DNA from 2 places in the Butyrivibrio sp. FCS006 genome. Region 2 is predicted to be linked to the other one. Evidence: riboswitches for the same ligand, from Rfam matches in the RefSeq annotation. Region 2 holds a riboswitch; the other holds the start of a gene.
The links. A riboswitch is a leader RNA that binds a small molecule or an ion and turns the genes downstream of it on or off. The one in region 2 is predicted to bind thiamine pyrophosphate.
Positions count from the first base shown of each region.

Region 1: it holds a riboswitch for thiamine pyrophosphate, as region 2 does, so the genes downstream of both, thiE (thiamine phosphate synthase) here and thiT (energy-coupled thiamine transporter ThiT) in region 2, are expected to answer to the same signal.

Region 1 is NZ_AUKB01000008.1:175,336-184,488, reverse strand. Features, by position in the region: gene thiD (bifunctional hydroxymethylpyrimidine kinase/phosphomethylpyrimidine kinase) at 1-487, opposite strand, end outside; gene thiW (energy coupling factor transporter S component ThiW) at 484-1,008, opposite strand; gene thiE (thiamine phosphate synthase) at 1,005-2,462, opposite strand; TPP riboswitch at 2,554-2,654, opposite strand; gene pepT (peptidase T) at 2,700-3,962, opposite strand; gene G633_RS0100900 (asparaginase) at 3,966-4,958, opposite strand; gene ilvD (dihydroxy-acid dehydratase) at 4,974-6,716, opposite strand; gene G633_RS0100890 (TetR/AcrR family transcriptional regulator) at 6,766-7,314, opposite strand; gene G633_RS16945 (ketopantoate reductase family protein) at 7,467-8,123, shown strand; gene G633_RS16940 (iron chaperone) at 8,202-8,618, opposite strand; gene G633_RS16935 (carbohydrate kinase family protein) at 8,575-9,153, opposite strand, start outside.
Region 2 is NZ_KE384203.1:313,461-322,613, forward strand. Features, by position in the region: gene asnA (aspartate--ammonia ligase) at 1-598, shown strand, start outside; gene thiT (energy-coupled thiamine transporter ThiT) at 779-1,480, opposite strand; TPP riboswitch at 1,578-1,682, opposite strand; gene G633_RS0108610 (CPBP family intramembrane glutamic endopeptidase) at 1,736-2,194, shown strand; gene addA (helicase-exonuclease AddAB subunit AddA) at 2,191-5,844, opposite strand; gene G633_RS0108620 (PD-(D/E)XK nuclease family protein) at 5,850-9,153, opposite strand, start outside.

The DNA of each region.
Region 1 (9,153 bases), on a different contig from region 2:
CGGCTGCTCTTTCCATATCTTCCCTGCTTTTTATCTCTCCTGCCCCCAGAAGAACTTCTGCCTCAGGGATATTCGGTGTAATAAGATCTGCAAGCGGAATAAGTTTCTTGCAGAGCGCAGTTATCCCGTCTTCTTCCATGAGCCTTGCTCCGCTGGTTGCGACCATAACGGGATCAAGAACGATGTTTTTTGCATTATAGAACTCAAGCCTGTCGGCGATAGACTCTATAAGGTCACTCTGAAAGGTCATTCCGATCTTGACCGCATCCGGGAAGATATCAGAAAATACCATATCCAGCTGATCCGAGAGCACCTCTTTACTAACCTTCATGATACTCTTTACTCCGGTGGTATTCTGGGCCGTAACGGCTGTAATGGCACTCATTCCATATACTCCGCAGCCGTGCATGGTCTTAAGGTCGGCCTGGATTCCTGCTCCGCCGCTTGAATCACTTCCTGCTATCGTAAGCGCACACTTCTTTTTCATCTTGCTATCCTGCCCTCTTTTACCAGTGTCTGCAGTTTCTCAAGGACATGATTCTGCTTGAGTACCGTGATAAGGACTGCTGCAATCAGCGTTCCGCCTACCGTGCTCACAAGGAAAGGTACTACATATACGAAAAGAGCTACCTCTTTTCCCATAACAAAAGCAGCAACCGGGTAAGCAAGTAAGCCTCCGATGATACCCGTTCCTATGATCTCAGCTACATATGTGAATGTGAGCTTACCTGTGTATTTGTAAACAAGTCCGCAGCAAAGAGCTCCGATCATGCTCCCCGGGAAAGCAAGAAGTGTTCCTGTCCCCAACAAATTTCTGATAAGTGAGGTGCAGAAGGCAATTCCAACGCCATACCATGGTCCTAAGAATACCGCAGAGAGAACATTTACCATGTGCTGGATTGGAAAGCACTTTGAGCCTCCAACCGGTATCGAAAATGTCGAGAGTACAACCGCCAGTGCCACAAACATTCCCGATAATACAAGCTTAACTACTGATTCTTTCTTCATCCTAAAATCTCCTCCTTAGCCTTTTCCTTAAGGCTTTTTGTGTTTTCTTTTATATCAGAAGCACCAAAGATGCTTGATATCACTGCAATTCCGGAAAGACCAAGTCCCGACAAATGATGCAGGTTTTCACCTGTTATTCCGCCGATGGCGACCACCGGAATCGACATACTTGATGTGATGTCCCTATAGGTTTCAAGGTTCATCATAGGCTTTGCGTCCTTCTTTGTGTCTGACCCAAAGGCTGCACCAACGCCAAGATAGTCAGCTCCTTGTAAAAGAGCTCTTTTTGCCTCTCCAAGATTGTGGGCCGTTGCACCGATTATGAAGTCCCTTCCAAGAACCTCCCTTGCCTTTTCTATCGACTCATCTTCAAGCCCTAAATGGACGCCTGCTGCCCCTACCACTCGGCATACTTCCACGTTGTCATTGATGATAAGAGGAATATCATAGTTCTCACATATCTGATTGACCTTGACCGCCGTTTTTATGTATTCAGTTGTGGTCATGTTTTTCTCCCGGAGCTGTATCATTGTTGCTCCGCCCAGAATAGCCTGTTCAACAGCCTCCGACAGACTTATTTCCCCCTGTAGGATATCTCTGTTAGTTATTGCATACAGAAACGTATCAAGTCTTCTAAAACGCCCTCTCCTGCTAAGCCTTGTAAGACTCAGCTGATCGATGAGAGCATTCTTGTACTCCATAGTCCCGAGTCTTTTTTCTTTTTGGCAAAAGAGCTCTGCCCTGGCGGCGTTTATCTGATAAAGTAAAACACCTTCCCTGATGGCATTTACATAATCATCTGTCTCATCTTCTTTTTTTGCAGCACCAAGGTATGAGCCGATTATGGCGCTCATCATACATCCTGCTCCGGTAAAGAGCTTTTGCATGCTGCTGCCACCGGGTAGTTTATAGATCAGATTTGAAGAAGCATCTGCTATCAACACGTTTTCTCCGCTTACAACGACCACAGCCTTTGTTGCTTTGGAGAGACTTAGCAAATCTTTTTTAGGCAAACGGCTCCCAATATCTTCCACACCGGCAAATACCTGCGTAACTTTCTCTCCTTTAGAGATGCCGAGTATTTCGCATATCGCCTTAATTTCCGATGCATTTCCTCTGATGCAGGCAAAGCGAACTTTTGCCAAAAGCTCTTTTAACATATCTCTTCGAAAGTCAGTTGCACCGGCGCCTACCGGATCCAGCACGACCGGTATATCCAGTTCGTTAGCTCTTTTGCCTGATGCTAAAAAGACCTTTAGCCTCTCAGGTGATGGAGTTCCTGTGTTGATGACAAGGCCATCGCAGTTCTCTGTTATCTGCGCACACTCGCACAGGGCATCTCCTCCTATTGCCGTAGCTCCTACGGAAAGACATGCATTTACCACGTCACAAGCAGTAATGTAGTTGGTTAAGATGTGTATTTGTGGGTGAATATCCCAAAGATCATAAGTCATATCAATTACGTTTGATCATGACTGAGAGAGTTTTAGCACATTCTGTCAGATGGACATAAAAAAGCGCCATCTGATACAGATGACGCTAATTACGCATACTAATTGACGATTCCTACGTTGGCATTATCCAAATCAGGTTTAGGGTCGTGCTCATGCACCTCTCAGCCATTATCAGCTCCCCTTGTCCGGTATTTTGTTGTGTTTGCAGGTCTTTGCGACCTTCAGTTATAGAATATATCACGCATTGTCGGCATATGCAATAGCGCTTTCACAGATATTCAGCAATATCTCTACATTTTTTACCATAGACTGTATTGGTACATACTCAAATCTTCCGTGGGCGTTTTCATAACCTGCTGAGAGATTCGGGCACGGAAGGCCTCTGAATGAGAGGGCTGCTCCGTCGGTTCCTCCCCTGAAGGGTTCGCAGACAGGCTCTATACCTGCTTTCTTTATCGCATCCTTTAAGATGTCTATCATGAACGGAACATCTTTCAGAACTTCCTTCATGTTGCTGTACTGATGGATGATCGTAAGCTTCACACGCTCATCACCATAGTCTGCTCTCAGCTTATCTGCACACTCCTTAAGGAAGTCTTCGCGCCTTTTGAAGTTGTCGTGGTCAAAGTCACGAATGAGCAGCCTTATCCTTGCATGCTCACAGTCGCTCTCGCAGGAGATCAGATGATAAAAGCCTTCCACTCCTTCGGTATACTGGGGCTTTTCTTTCTTTGGCAACATAGCCATTAACTCAGCTGCCATATCCACTGCATTTATCATGATGCCTTTGGCTGTGCCTGTATGTACGCTTCTGCCCGTAAAGTCAAACACCGCTTCCGATGCATTGAAGGTCTCATCCTCATACCAGCCGAGGTGGTCGCCGTCCAAAGTGTAGGCCACCTTTGCTCCAAACCTCTCAAAATCCAGGTCCCTTGCAAGTCCTCCCACTTCCTCATCGGGAGTAAAGGCAATGCAAATGTCTCCATGCTTTACATCGCCGTGGTCAACCAGATACTGGGCAAAAGACATGATGGCTGCAATCGAAGCCTTGTCATCCCCTCCAAGCAGTGTTGTTCCGTCCGTCAGTATAAGGTCCTGTCCTATGTACATACTAAGGTTTGAATAGTCTGAAGCCTTCATTACGATGTTCTTCTCTTTATTAAGAACTATGTCTCCGCCATCGTAGTTTTCCAAAACCCAGGGCTTAACATTTGTTCCGCTGGCATCGGGAGCTGTATCAATATGGGCAATGAATCCTATAGGCATTACCTGACTATCCTGCACATTTGAAGGAATTCTGCCATATACAACGCATCCTTTTTCATCCATATAAACATCGGATACGCCTATGCTTATAAGCTCATCCTTAAGCACACGTGCAAGGTCTTTTTGCTTCTCTGTTGTTGGCCAGTGCCCGGTATATTCCGCCGACTGAGTATCGATCTTTGCATATCTGATCAGTCTTTCTTTTACCTGCTCATAAACTTCATTATTGTTCATATGTTACGCCATTTCTCCTGCTACATTTATAGAATAATTATCACGTATTTCTTTTACATCCTCAGTCAGTCCAAGTATCCACATGAGCTTTGTAAGGGCTGCTTCTGTTGTCATGTCGTGAGCTTCAAGTGCACCGATTTCAAGAGCTCTTTTACCTGTTTCATAGACATCCATCTTGGTGCCTTCGTACCGGCACTGGGTTCCGACAACCACTGTGATTCCGCTCTGAATAAGCTTGTCCAATGCTCCTATGAAGTCATGCTTGATAAAAGGCATTCCTCCGATTCCATAGGCTTCGATATATATTCCCTTATATCCCTGATCAGCAATTGATTCGATGAAGCTCCTGTGTATTCCGGGGAACATTTTGATCATGCAGACCTTGTCTGAATAGGTATCTGTAAGTTTGAAAATCCCTGTTCTCTCCGGAACTGCCGACGTATCAATCTTCATTCCAAGTGAGCTTATAGTAGCGATGTTAGGATAATTGATACTTTCAAACGCATCGAAACTAAGTGACCTTACTTTTGAAGCCCTGCATCCGAGCATTACTTTTCTGTTAAATGCCACAAAAACACCCGGTATCTGGCTGGCTGCCATATGAATGGCGCATCTGCAATTTTCCATCGCATCAGCAACAGGATTAGTGATAGAAAGCTGCGAGCCCGTTATTACAACGGGAATATTTATGTTCCTCAGCATATATGAGAGCATAGACGAGGTATATGCCAGTGTATCCGTGCCATGGATCACTACAATTCCATCATAGTCGTTACGGCACTGGCTTATTCTTTTTGCCAGCAAGCTCCAGTCTTCCGGGAAAATATTTGCACTGTCCACTGAGCAAAAGTCCTCAATCTCAATATCAGTATCTCCCGATACCATCTGAAGCTCTTTTTGCATGTCATGGATTGAAAGTCCCGGTATAAGGCCGTTACTCTTCATTACGGCAGACAATGTTCCGCCTGTATTTATGATCAATATTTTTCTACTCATTTTTACTCCTCAGCATTACTCTAAATATGCGCCTTTCATTGGACTTACGGCGTGATTGGCAAAGAGCTTTAATACGCCTTTGGTGTATCTTCTCTTTCGTGGCATCCAGCTCTCTCTGCGCTTTTTAAGGATTTCTTCTATCTCTTCAGGAGTTTTTCTCTCTCCCTTGATGCCAACGATATTTAGCTTTCGCTCCATCACATCAAGTTCTATGAGATCTCCCTCCTCGACAAGAGCAATAGGTCCACCCGATGCTGCTTCCGGAGAACAGTGACCAATTACAGGGCCTGTAGATGCTCCGGAGAATCTTCCGTCAGTTATAAGCGCTATGGACCTTCCCAGCTCTTTATCCGAGCTGATGGCTTCAGATGTATAGAACATCTCAGGCATTCCGCTGCCTTTAGGTCCTTCATATCTTATAAATACCGCATCATTTTTCTGCACCTTGTGGTGAAGCACTGCATCAAGACATTCCTCTTCAGAATCAAAAGGTCTGGCATAAAGAACAGCCTTCATCATCTCTCTTGGACATGCTGTATGCTTTATTACGGCGCCTTCGGGTGCGAGATTTCCTTTGAGAATCACGATGCTTCCATCCGTACCTATGGGATCAGTATATGGTCTTATTATATCTTCTCTTGAAACTGTAATGCCATAACGTCTACAAAAGTCTGAAAGGCCAAGTTCGCACTTCTCATAATAGCCGTTTTTCTTTAGTTCTTCCAGATTTTCTAAAAGAGTCTTACCTGAAATGGTCATTACATCAAGATGAAGTTGGTCTTTGATTTCCTCCATGATCCTCGGAACACCGCCTGCATAGTGGAAGCACTCAGCCGGCCAATGGCCTGCAGGTCTTATATTCAATATGTAATGGGCTCCCCTGTGAAGCCTGTCAAAAGTATCACCGTCTATCTCAATACCAAGTTCATGTGCAATTGCCGGCAGATGCATCAGAGCGTTTGTGGATCCTGAAATAGCAGCATGGACCAGAATAGCATTTTCAAAGCTCTTTAGGCTTAAGATATTCGATGGACGCATATCATTAGAGCCTGCCATTTCTACTGCTCGCTGTCCTGATCTGTAAGCGCAGCTTCTTATCTCTTCTCCGTCCGCAGGTAAAAGTGCACTTCCCGGAAGAGCAAGTCCAAGCGCTTCTGCCATTATCTGCATGGTTGATGCTGTTCCTATAAAAGAGCATGCTCCGCACCCGGGACATGCATTTAATTTAGCCCAGTCAAGCTCATCCCTTCCTATCTCGCCTCTCTCAAACTTTGCACTGTACATACCGAGCTGTTCCAGAGTCAGCATCTTAGGTCCGGCCTTCATTACACCTCCCGGTACAAAAACCGAAGGTATATCAACTCTGAGCATACCCATCAGATTTCCCGGAACCGACTTATCACAGCTTGCCAGAAAAACTCCTGCATCAAAGGGCGTAGCATTTGCTTGGATCTCAATCATGTTTGCCATCATCTCCCTGCTGGCAAGGCTGTAATTGATCCCGTCCGTACCCTGGCTCTCTCCGTCACACATATCGGTGCAGAAATACCTGGCTCCATGGCCGCCTTTGCTCTCAATTCCCTTAATAACTTCAGCAGTGAGATTGTTAAGATGTACACTGCCCGGATGACTATCTCCGAAGCTGCTCTCTACATATATCTGAGGCTTTGAAAGATCCTCCGTTTTCCATCCCGTTCCAATACGCAGCGGATCAAGCTCCGGCGCAAGTTCTCTCATTTTCTGGCTCTGAAGATTCATTTTTTTCATCTCCTGTCGTCCTTATGTCTATCGATGTAAGTTCCATGCATTAAAAAAGATTTTCCATATATGGCTTTAGCATATCCATAAGAAGATCTGTAGCTTCCTCAGGAGAAGTGTCCGGATAGCTTCTTATCCACAGGTCCATTACTCCAAGAAAACCTGACACCAGAAATCTTATCAGGATATCTGCTTCTTTTCCTTTCTTAGCAGATGTATGATCAACTGCAATCTTAACCTGTTCCTCAACAGCAGACTCCATCTTTTTTAGGAAAGCCCCGTTCTTATCGTTTTCCAGAAGCAGTTTATATATCTCTTTATTCTCTCCAAGATAATTAAAGATCATCTGAAGAGAGTCTCTTTTTATCTTTATCTCTTCGCTTCCACTGCACTGTGTAAGCATCTCATCCACATAACTGTCGATGCAATAGTCCATCAGGTGATACTTATCCTCAAAGTGCAGATACACTGTGCCTCTGTTAATATCCGCTTCATCAGCTATATCCTGAATTGTGATCTTCTCGAAACCTTTTTCCTTAAGCAGCTTTAGAAACGCATTTAATATGAGCTTTCTTGTCTTTGCAACTCTTCTGTCCATATTTCCTCTTTCTGAACAATTTGACTCTATCTGTTGATTATCCAACATTTACAGGAACAATAGCTATTGCAGGTGCTATTTATCAGCTATATGATGACGATAACACACAGATGTCTATAAATCAACAAATGTTCACAAAAGGAGTTTTAGTTATGAAAATACTTATTTTAGGAAGAGGCGTGATCGGTAGTCAATATGGCTGGGCGTTTCAAAATGCAGGAAACACGGTAGATTTCTTTGTAAGAAAAAGCAGCCGTCACACTTACGCTGACTATATAGAGCTGCACAACTATGATGGCAGAACCAAAAAGAATATAGATACAAAATGGAATATCAATTTAAAGTATGAAATATCTCCGGATGAGAAGTATGATCTGATCCTCATCAGCGTAAATCCTGAACAGGTGACGAATGCTGTAGAGAGCGTAAAAGACTTTGCAGGTGATTCCACAATCCTTCTTATGGGAAACCATGGCGGAAATCCTGTGGATAATATCGATATTCTCCCCAAAGATCAGTTCGTTATCAGCTTCCCCAGTGCCGGCGGCGGAATCACTGATAATGTCCTGAACGGAATCTTATATGGGTCCGTGCAGATAGGAGCTTCTTCTGATACCCTCTCAAGTAGGGAGCAGATGGTAAAAGAGCTCTTTGAGTCCGCAGGTTTTAAGGTATCTGTCCACAAGGATATAAATGCATTTCTCTGGAATCACTACGTGCTCAACGCCGCCATGGAAACAGAGGTTTTAAAGCGCGGCAGTTTTGAAGCTGTGATCACATCTAAAGTTGGCCTTGCAAGTATGCTGTAGGCTACAGTGTAAGAGAGATCTGCGAAGATGCCCGTAAACTGGGAGTTTCACTTCCTCGCATAGAAAGTGCGCTGTAAGTCATTTATGAGAATTCATATTTCTCTCATAGCACCATCTTGATAAGTCTTTTATAAGATCAAGCGGCAGTTCTTTATTATTAGGCAATTGTATAGCGCCCTTACTTGTTTTATAGTCCTGCAATCGATCAGCAAAAAACTCAATAGCTTCAGGCCCTGGATACAATCCAATATGCTTTTTGGCAGCGGCAAAATGGATAATATTTCTTCCTTCCCAAAAAGTTGGCATCCCCCACGATATGCGTTCTTCTGCATTTGGCATTGCATCACTGATTACTTTGTAAACGTCTTCCAAACGAGGACGAATCGTTTCATCTTGTTCAGCTATATATTTCTTTATTGGATTCATATTTGTATGTATATCCTTTTGATCGTTAGTTTGAACAGCCATAGAATTGATACCTTCGCTTTGCTTCATAACTAATTTCAGCTATGCCCTGTGTTCCCATATGTTCTACAACAACAGATGATACAGCACATCCATACTTGCAACAATCCTGCAGGCTAAGTCCTTTTGAAAGGCCATGGATGAATCCGGCAACAAAGCTGTCTCCTGCGCCAGTAGTATCGACAACTTTTACATCTGGGCAAGCGGGGATGTGTCCTTCCTCAAAAGAATTTTTGTAGATACATCCCTCTTTCCCGCATTTGATGATCACAGTGTTTGCTCCGTGTTCAATAAAAATCCCTGCGCTTTTTACAGGGTCACTCTCACCGGTTAAGATCGCTGCTTCCTTCTCATTTGGAATTATATAATCGATATTCTTAAGGATCGGTTCAAGGTCTTTTATCGTCTCACCATTCTTGGCTGTTGTCATGTCCGCAACGAGGACACGGCCGGGAGTTCCTTTAATTTGTCTAAAGACCTCTTCCATATCACTTACAGTTAGCCTTGGAGATACAAATATGCTGGCAAAACTTACAATATCTCCGGCATCATCAAGATGAGGAAG
Region 2 (9,153 bases):
AAACCTTGATTTCCTCAAGGAAACCGTTAAGAACGTTTACAAGGTTCTCAGAAAGACCGAGAAGTTCATGTCCATTCAGTATGACTACATCGAGGAGATCCTTCCCGAGGATATCTTCTTTATCACAACCCAGGAGCTTGAGGACATGTTCCCGGACAACACTCCCAAGGAGCGTGAGTACTTCATTTCCAAAGCCAAGGGTGCTGTATGCATAATGCAGATCGGTGATGAGCTTGCTTCAGGTGATAAGCATGACGGAAGAGCTCCGGACTATGACGACTGGGCACTTAATGCTGACATCATCGTTTACTACCCTGTTCTTGACATTGCTCTTGAGCTTTCAAGTATGGGAATCAGAGTTGATGAGGAGTCACTCAAGAGCCAGCTTGAGAAGGCAGGATGCACCGAACGAGCAGAGCTTCCTTTCCAGAAAGCAATTTTGGACAAAGAGCTGCCTTACACCATCGGCGGTGGAATCGGTCAGTCAAGAATTTGTATGTTCTTCTTAAGAAAAGCTCATATCGGAGAGGTTCAGTGCTCTATCTGGCCTGAGGATATGGTTGAAGAGGCTACCAGGAACGGAATTCAGATACTGTAATATAAATATAGCCCGGCACTTTCGATGTGCCGGGCTTTTTTATGTCAGGGAGTGAGTCAGTGGGGACGTTTCAGGAGTCAGAGGGACGGTTCTCTTGACTTCTTTAGCATCGCAAAAGAAGTCAAGAGAACCGTCCCTCTGACTCCTGAAACGTCCCCACTGACTCACTCCCTGACTTCCTTATACTGCCTGAGCAGTTTTTACTACGCCCTTTTCAAGAGCCTCATTTTTGATTCTGTTGAGAGCAACTCTTACTGCAGGAATGCAGAGAACTACAATTGTGAGAACTGCCTCAGCTGCAAGGTAGCTTCCGTTATAAGCTACTGAATAGCCAATCGGTGACATTCCCTCAGGTGTATAGTCTGCAAAGAATACAACTCCGGAGAGCACTGCAAATACGAATCTTCCGAATACACCAACCAGGTATCCCTTGTACATTCCAAACTTAGTGTTGTGGAAGAATCCTGCAAGACCGAGAGCTGTGAAAGCAAGCACATAGTCGCACAGAAGCTGTGGAACACTGATGATATAAGGATCAACGATCATCTGAAGAAGTCCGTAAGCAAATGCTGATGCAAGGCTTACTCTGGGTCCGTAGAGATATCCGATATATGTGATAAAGAACATGCTGAATACTGTAACTGATCCGCCCATTGGAAGCTTAAAGAGCTTAACGTTTGACAAAACAAATGCAAGGGCAAGGCAAAGAGCTGATACTGTGAGCTGCTTAACGCTGAGCTTTCCTTTGCCATCGGCATTTATAAAGTAGCTGATACCCAAAAACGCAAGGATTGCAAGAACCACCACCAGGATGTATCCGCCTGTTGTGATGTTGTAAGATGTGTAGCCGTCTTCAACGACCTTTTCAAGAAATAAACTCATAAAAAAATCCTCCCTTTATATGACCGTTATCTTGGGAGGTTTCCTGACGTTGATATTCCATAAACATTAAAAGCACAGTATAATGTACTCTGACGTCTATGAGTTATCGTTGCTTCCCTACGCCGGTATTATCCGGGTCAGGTGATAAGGGTTAGTCGTGCATCGCACGAGCACTCTCAGCATAGCTCCCCTAGCGGTTTATTTTTAATTCAAGTCAATTAAACTATTATGCCCAAGGATTGTCAATAGCTTTTTATGAATAACAGAGCATTTACTTTAAATCAAATAAAACTCCATGCCATATGGGCTCTTATCGGCGCTCTTTCAGCCCTTGTGCTGACCCTTATATTTAATGCCATGGGTCTTACAAGCCTTGAGTCCTTTCAGGGCCCGGAGAGGCGCCTTTTCAGCATATCAAGCGAGACTGCCATACTGATCATGGTGTACTGCTTTGCCACTCCATTGGTGGAAGAGATACTGTTCAGATATTTTCTCTTTAACTTTCTAAACAGACACATAAAAAGAGCTGCCATCGTAATTATCCTGACAGCAGCTCTGTTTGGCATTTATCATCTTCACCCCGTACAGGCCCTATACGGCTTTTTGATGGGGCTTATCATAACCTACAGCTATTACAGGCATAGGACTTTGAGCATCCCTCTGGTGGTGCACATTGCAGCCAATGCTTTTGCCTTGGTCTATACTCTGCTTTAATCCAGCCTTATGACGCTTTCAAGGGTAAAGGAGTAGATATATACTTCCTTTACCTTTTTTCTTGTGGCGGCTTCCAGAGCCCTCTTGTAGAGTTCAAGCTGCACAGCATATCTGTCCACCAGTGCCTTGCCATCCCTGACCTTATCGGTCTTGTAGTCAAGAAGCACTATCTCGCCATTCTCTATAAACCAGGCATCCACAATTCCCTGAACCAGCACCATCTCATCTTCCGGAAATCCCGGATCAAGCTCTTTTGCCGAAATCCCCATCATGAAAGGCTTCTCACGCATGAGCTCGCCTCTGCCAAATGCAGCTCCCATGCGAGCTCCAAGGTCCGTTAAAAGATATGTTCTTATGTCCTCAGGTTTTACCACCTCACGGTACTCATCAGGTATCAGGCCTTTCTGAGCCGCTATCGCAATCCAGTCTCCAAGGCCCTCTGCAGATGTGTCTGCAAATGCATCACTATCCAGAAGCTCCATGACCCTGTGGTAGGCACTTCCTCGCTCTGCGCCGGTAAGAGTGCCCTTAGGCTCCTCATCTGCAGCATACGGAGCAGGAACCACCCCAAACTCATCCTCATCCACCATGGCCTTCTTCTTGAGCTCAGATACCGTAGTCTTGGTGAAAAGACCTTTCAGATCAGCGTGAGGGTACTTTGCAAAGAATTTCGCCTTAAGACTCTCAAGGAGCTCCTCATCAATGTTTCCGCCATTTTCCAGAGCCTGTCTGCGCATAGTTGCCTTAAAAGCTCCGGCCCTTATGCCGTCAAGAAGGTCCTTATCTCCCACAGAACTAATCTTAAGCACCGGCGCTTCACAGGCGCCTTCCAAAAGCGCATCATAGTCCTGTCTTGGCAGCTCATACTTATCAAGAAGTCCTCCCATGGAAGGATGAAGCATGAGAGATGGGAGTACCATGGAGAGATAATTGCCCGCGCCTACTCTCATGGAATATGGAAGCGCCTCATCTGCAGCTCCCAGCACAGATAAGTCTTTTAGCTGTGATTCCAGAGTTCCTGCAAGATTCTTGACGTAGGAGGTCATGATGAGCTTCTCCTTGGCTCTTGTAAGGGCAACGTAGAGTACTCTTATCTCCTCCCCAAGGTTATCGGTTCCTATCTTGCCGGCTATGATCCTGCGCTTTAATGTATCGTACTTAACGCGAAGGTCAGTATTTATGCTCTTTACACCTATGCCCAGATCCATGTCGATTATGAGATCGCCATAGGTATCTCTTTTGTCAAAATCCTTACTAAGGCCTGCCACAAAGACAACCGGGAACTCCAGTCCCTTACTCTTGTGTATGCTCATGATGCGCACGACATCCGAGTTCTCGTCAATGGTTCCCGCCTCGCCGTAGTCCACCTGAACAACCTTGATGTGCTCTATGTAGCGGACAAAGTGGAAGAGCCCCCTAAAGCTGGTCTTCTCAAAGTCTGCTGCCTTGTTAAGAAGCATCTCAACATTGGCTCTTCTCTGGGTTCCGCCGGGCATAGCAGTAACTATCTGTTCGTAATCCGTATCATCAATTATGATCTGCAAAAGGTCATGAACAGGCGTGTAAGTTGACATACGCCTGTACTCTTCAAGAGTATCAGTAAACGCCTTCACCTTGGCCGAGAGGCCATCTGAAAGCTCAAGGTCACTGATAAGGCCATCATATATCGTTTCTCCCCTTAACTGCTCTTCGCTTTTATTCATAGCTATGCGAATAAGAGCAAGCTCCTCATCACTAAAACCGCCAATGGATGAGTGCATGACAGCCGTCAATGGCACATCCTGTCTGGGATTGTCAATAACGCTGAGGGAATCCAGCAAAATAGCCACTTCCGAGGCATCCAGATATCCGCTCTTGGAATCGATATATGTGGGAATTCCCTGACCTTCCAGGACATCCTTAAAGGTTTCATCCCATCCCGAAGGAGCTCTTAAAAGGATCACTATGTCCTTGAACATAAGAGCACTGTTCTCTTCTCTTAGCTTATTGATTCTCTCGGCTATGAAAAGAGCTTCCTTCTCCTTGGAAGACATATCCCCGATGCCCTCTTCGTCCGGCGAATCTTCATCAAGGGTGTCTGCTCCGTCGATAAAGATCATCTCAGGTGTTACGTCAAAGTCTGGCTCCTCGAAATCCCTTCCGCGAACCAGTCTGGCATCTTCATCGTACTCAACGCCGCCAAGGTCTCCTGCCATCAGCCTCTTAAAGATATAGTTGGTTATATCAAGAACTTCGCTTCTGCTTCTGAAGTTCTTGTGAAGATCGATCCTCCTGTCAGAGGCTTTTTCATCGCGGTCGTAGCTTCTGAATTTCTCCATGAAGATCTCAGGTCTTGCAAGTCTGAACTTGTAGATGCTCTGCTTGACATCTCCAACCATGAACCTCTCGCTACCAGCTGCCTCTTCTCCGGAAATTGCCTTAAGGATCATCTCCTGGACATTGTTTGAATCCTGGTACTCATCGATAAGGACCTCTTTGTAGTAGTCCCTGTACTCTAGTGCGACCTGAGTGGGCTCTTTGGTATCCGGATCCACCAAAATCTGCAGGGCAAAGTGCTCCATATCGGAGAAATCTATGATCTGCCTCTCTCTTTTAAGTTCATCAAATCTGGATTTAAATTCCAGGGTAAGCCTGCACAGTTCCTTGACTGCCCTGTCACACAGCTGCATGTTTGCAAGAACCGCCTCGGAAGGAAGGGCAAAGTAATCTGTGATGAGCTTCCCTATTCTGTCTTTAACATCTCCGCGAAGGTCCTTAGCTAACTCCCTCTTATCGGCATTCACCGAAGGGTCCCTTTTTGTCGACAATCTATCGAATGAAATCCCGCGAAGGCCGTCAAACAGGGCATCGTAGGTATCATATCGCAAAGCTGCATAAATACTGTCATTTTCAGTTTCAAGCTGATCTCCGTACATGTATGGTCCGTCGGGCTCTAGGCACATCCTGTAGGCTCTGTCTATCTTATCGGCACATTCCTTAAGGGTACTCTTTGCATAACGCATGCACTCTTTTACCCAGGGAAGTTCGTCGAAGGCTTCGTCTGAAAGTTCGTAATCAGACGCCCTCTCCCTGATCCATTCTTCAGGCCATGCGCAACTGACAGAAAACTTAAAGAGATCATTAATAAACTCCACGGCCCTTTCATCTCTGCTGCCCTGACTGAAATAATCCATGAAAAATATGAAGTCGCTGTCCGAGGCCTGTTTAGCAGCCTCATATTCCTCCTCTATCATGCTGCTCATGACTTCTTCCTGTAAGAGCTTAAGCTCTCCCTCATCCGCAACTCTAAAAGACGGATCAAGCCCAATGGTGTTAAAGTTGTTCCTTATAACATATTGGCAGAAAGAGTCAATTGTTGTTATCTGGGCGTTATGTATCAGCGTCTCCTGCTTCTGCAGATGCTCGTTGTCAGGGTCTTGTGCCAGCTTCTCCTGTATGGCTGCGGTGATCTTCTCCTTCATCTGGGCAGCTGCTGCCTTGGTGAAGGTAACCACCAGAAGATGATCAACATCAAGGCCGGCAAGGACCATGCCGATGATGCGCTCAACAAGTACAGCCGTCTTACCCGATCCGGCTGCTGCTGATACCAGTATGTTGCAGTCTCTTGCGTCTATGACTGCCTGTTGTTCTTTTGTAAATTCCACTCCCATAAATCTTAATTCCCATTCATTATGCGCATCATCGCTTCGTCTGAAGTTATATCAAGCTTTCTCTTTTTGTATCCGCTTATGCGCTCATCAAATCCGCAGATATGCTTGTAATCGCAGTAAGTACAGGACTGCATTTTGCTGTCCCCATAAGGATTGACGGAAATATCACCGTTTAAGATATTCCTTCCAAACTCCTTGACCTTCTTGTTAACAAAGCCCGAGATAGCTTCATACTCATCTGAACTTGCTGTCTGAGATCTTGCACTTGGAGTTCCGTCCTTTTTAAGTTCCACCGGAATGATGTCAGACTTAGTTGCAAAGCCGGTATCCAGCTTCCTGATAATGTCTGTATTATCATTAACCAGTCCGGTCATTTTCAGCTCTGAAATTATCTCTTTATTGATATCATCTGTTACTGTATCCGCTTTTCCCTCAATCATGGGGTCTTCCACGTGATAGTACAAGATTGCTGCAGGAATAATATCCTTGCCCGGATGTTTTTTCCTCTCACATGCAGCTGCAACATTCATATACATAACAAGCTGAAGCTGAAGGCCGTAGTACAGGTAAGCCAGGTTAAACTTGTGCTCGCTGGACTTAAAGTCCATTACCTTCACATAGATCTGATCGCCTTCGTTGCATAGATCAACTCGGTCAATCTTTCCCTTAAGTTTCATTTTCTCTGTTATGTTTTTCTTTTCATCTTCTGAAAGAGCCACATTAATTTCATCAAGGCTTCCGGCCTCCTGAAAACTCATCTCAACATATGCAGGATTGAACAAACTGCTTGTAATCTGGTATTTAAGCGTATCTACGGTTCTTGTAAGGATCTTTTTGATGCGCTCTATCATGTGCTGATTCTTGGCGCTGCTCCTTAAAATGGTATCGCCGTACGCATCTACGCATTCTGTTAAAGCACGATTTAATATTTCATCAGATTTTTCCTTGGAGAGCTCTCTCCAATCAATACCTTTTGTTATTATTTCTCCGGTATACTTCTCAAGTACCTGATGGTACACATTTCCAAGGTCAGAAGCCTCGAAACTGTACTCCTGCCTGTCATTTAAAGTAAGTCCATACTGCAAAAAGTGTGCGTAGGCGCAGCTTGCATACTTCTCAAGCCTGCTGACACTGTTCTCCAGGGTTGCACCATAAAGAGCAAGAGCCACAGCCTTGGCAATAGGTACAGACTCATAGTGAATAAACGCAGCCTCAGTCAGCTTCTCAACGAGTTTGTTGTCCTTGTTCTCAGACAGCACCTTCCTCAGGGTAAACATCTCCCTCTCCTGCAGGCTTGATAGTCTTCCTGAAGCATATTCCCTGACAAGATCGGAATAAGCATCCATTCCGTCATCTATGCTGACCATCTGAGCTTCAAAACCATTCTCCATTGGCCTTTCTATTTCAAGGTTCTCAAACATCTGTCTGAGCTTAGGAATAAGATATGCCTGCCTCAAGCTCTTTCCGTCATTACCAAGCTCGGCAAAGGACAAAAACAGCTTATCCGTAGGCTTAGTCAGGTTCATATACAGGTAGAGCCTTTGAATATACATCTGCTGCCTTGGCGATGGTGCAAACTCAATATCCGTGCCAAGATCCTGTAAGAACTGCCTGTCTATGTCAGACAGAATTCCACCGCTTCCTGCGTTTGACGGGATATTGCCGTCGTTGACTCCCACGAAGAACAGGATGCGAACCTCTTTAAGTCTTGTCCTCTCAATATCTCCGACAATGATCCTGTCAACGTCCTGTGGTATCGTACCAACTGATATCTCACCAAAACCTGCGCTTAGTACATCCTTGTACTCAGCCATGTCAAGCTTCTCATCACCTATAAGAGCATTCATCTGCTCCAGAAGCAGCATTACCCTTGTATATATCTGATCGTATTCTTTGGCCTTTTTCAGGTCTCCTTTTTCCTCAAAGGTATTTCTGTACTCCTCAAGCTTTTCTTTTAAATTTCCGGCCTCTACGACACTTATAAGGGCATCAGTGATCTCCTTTACCGTTCCGCCCTTTGCATCGAATAACGGCTTTAGGTCGCTGCTTATCTTCTCCCTCATTAAGTCGAGCTTCTCAAGGAGCATCTGGTCCTTCTGTTCAAGGTCCTTCTTTCTTGATTTAAACTTCCTTGGCATTCTGCGAAGGAACCTGTCTTCCCACTGCTTCCTGCCCTTAATTCCAAGAGCGCGTACATAGTTCTCCAAAAGATCAGTATCCCCGGCATCAAATCCGGTCATACCACTTCTCATGTAATGGAAAACGTCCTCATACCTGTATCCTGAAATGACGATATTCAGGGCACTGGTTATATATTCAATAAAGGGATTGAGCATCAGCGAGACGTTTGTATCCACATAAACCGGAATTCCAAACTTCTGAGCCTGCCTTGTGATAATATCCCCGTAAGTATCAAGCGATCCGCACACAAGCGCAATATCCCTGTACGCATAGTTCTCATTCCTCACAAGATCGGCAATCTTGATCATAGTCTGACGTATCTCTTCAGAAGGCGTCGTGGTCTGATACAGGAATATGGAGTTGTTATCCCCGGCAAATTTCTCGGGATTATAGCGGAAAAGAGCTTTCTCAAGAAATGCCAGTGGTGCATTATTCTTAAGCCTTGCCACAGGCTCCTCGCGGTAAAAGATATCTGTCACTTCACTGTGTCTAAGTTTCCTATATGTCTCAAAATCAGGTATATTGGAGCCTTTCTCCTTCTGCACTTCAAATTCAAGCCTTTCAAGATCGCGAACGGTCTTTTTGCTCAGCATAAAGAGTTCCTGCTCCTTATAATCATCTGCATAAGGGTCCTCGTCCGGACTTATGGTCACGGAAAAGACAACTTCACTGCACAGGGACAAAAGCTCTTTGATCACCCTGTACTGAATTGGTGTAAAGCCGGTAAAGCCGTCAAAGACAATGACGCTGTCCTTGATGAGGGCAGACTCAGGAAGTGCCTTGCACAGAATATCAAGGGTTTCCTCTGCAGTGATAAACCTTCCGTCTATGTATTCAAGGAAGCTCCGATAGAGGAGCCTGAGGTCCTTAAGCTTGGCATTTAATGCGCCCTTTTTAAGGCTCTTTTCCTCAAGAACGGACAGTGCCTTGTCATCTATTCCGTACATCATAAACTCGGAAATTGTGGACTTGACCTCGTCCAGATATCCGCTCTTATGCATATTCCTGCCGATTATAGGCAGCTTGTCGCCAAGCATATCCGAAACATGCCTCAGCACCAGGCTCTTACCCACATCATCGAGCACAGAAAAAGAGCCATGGCCCGTCTCCTCGAAAACTCTGTGGGAG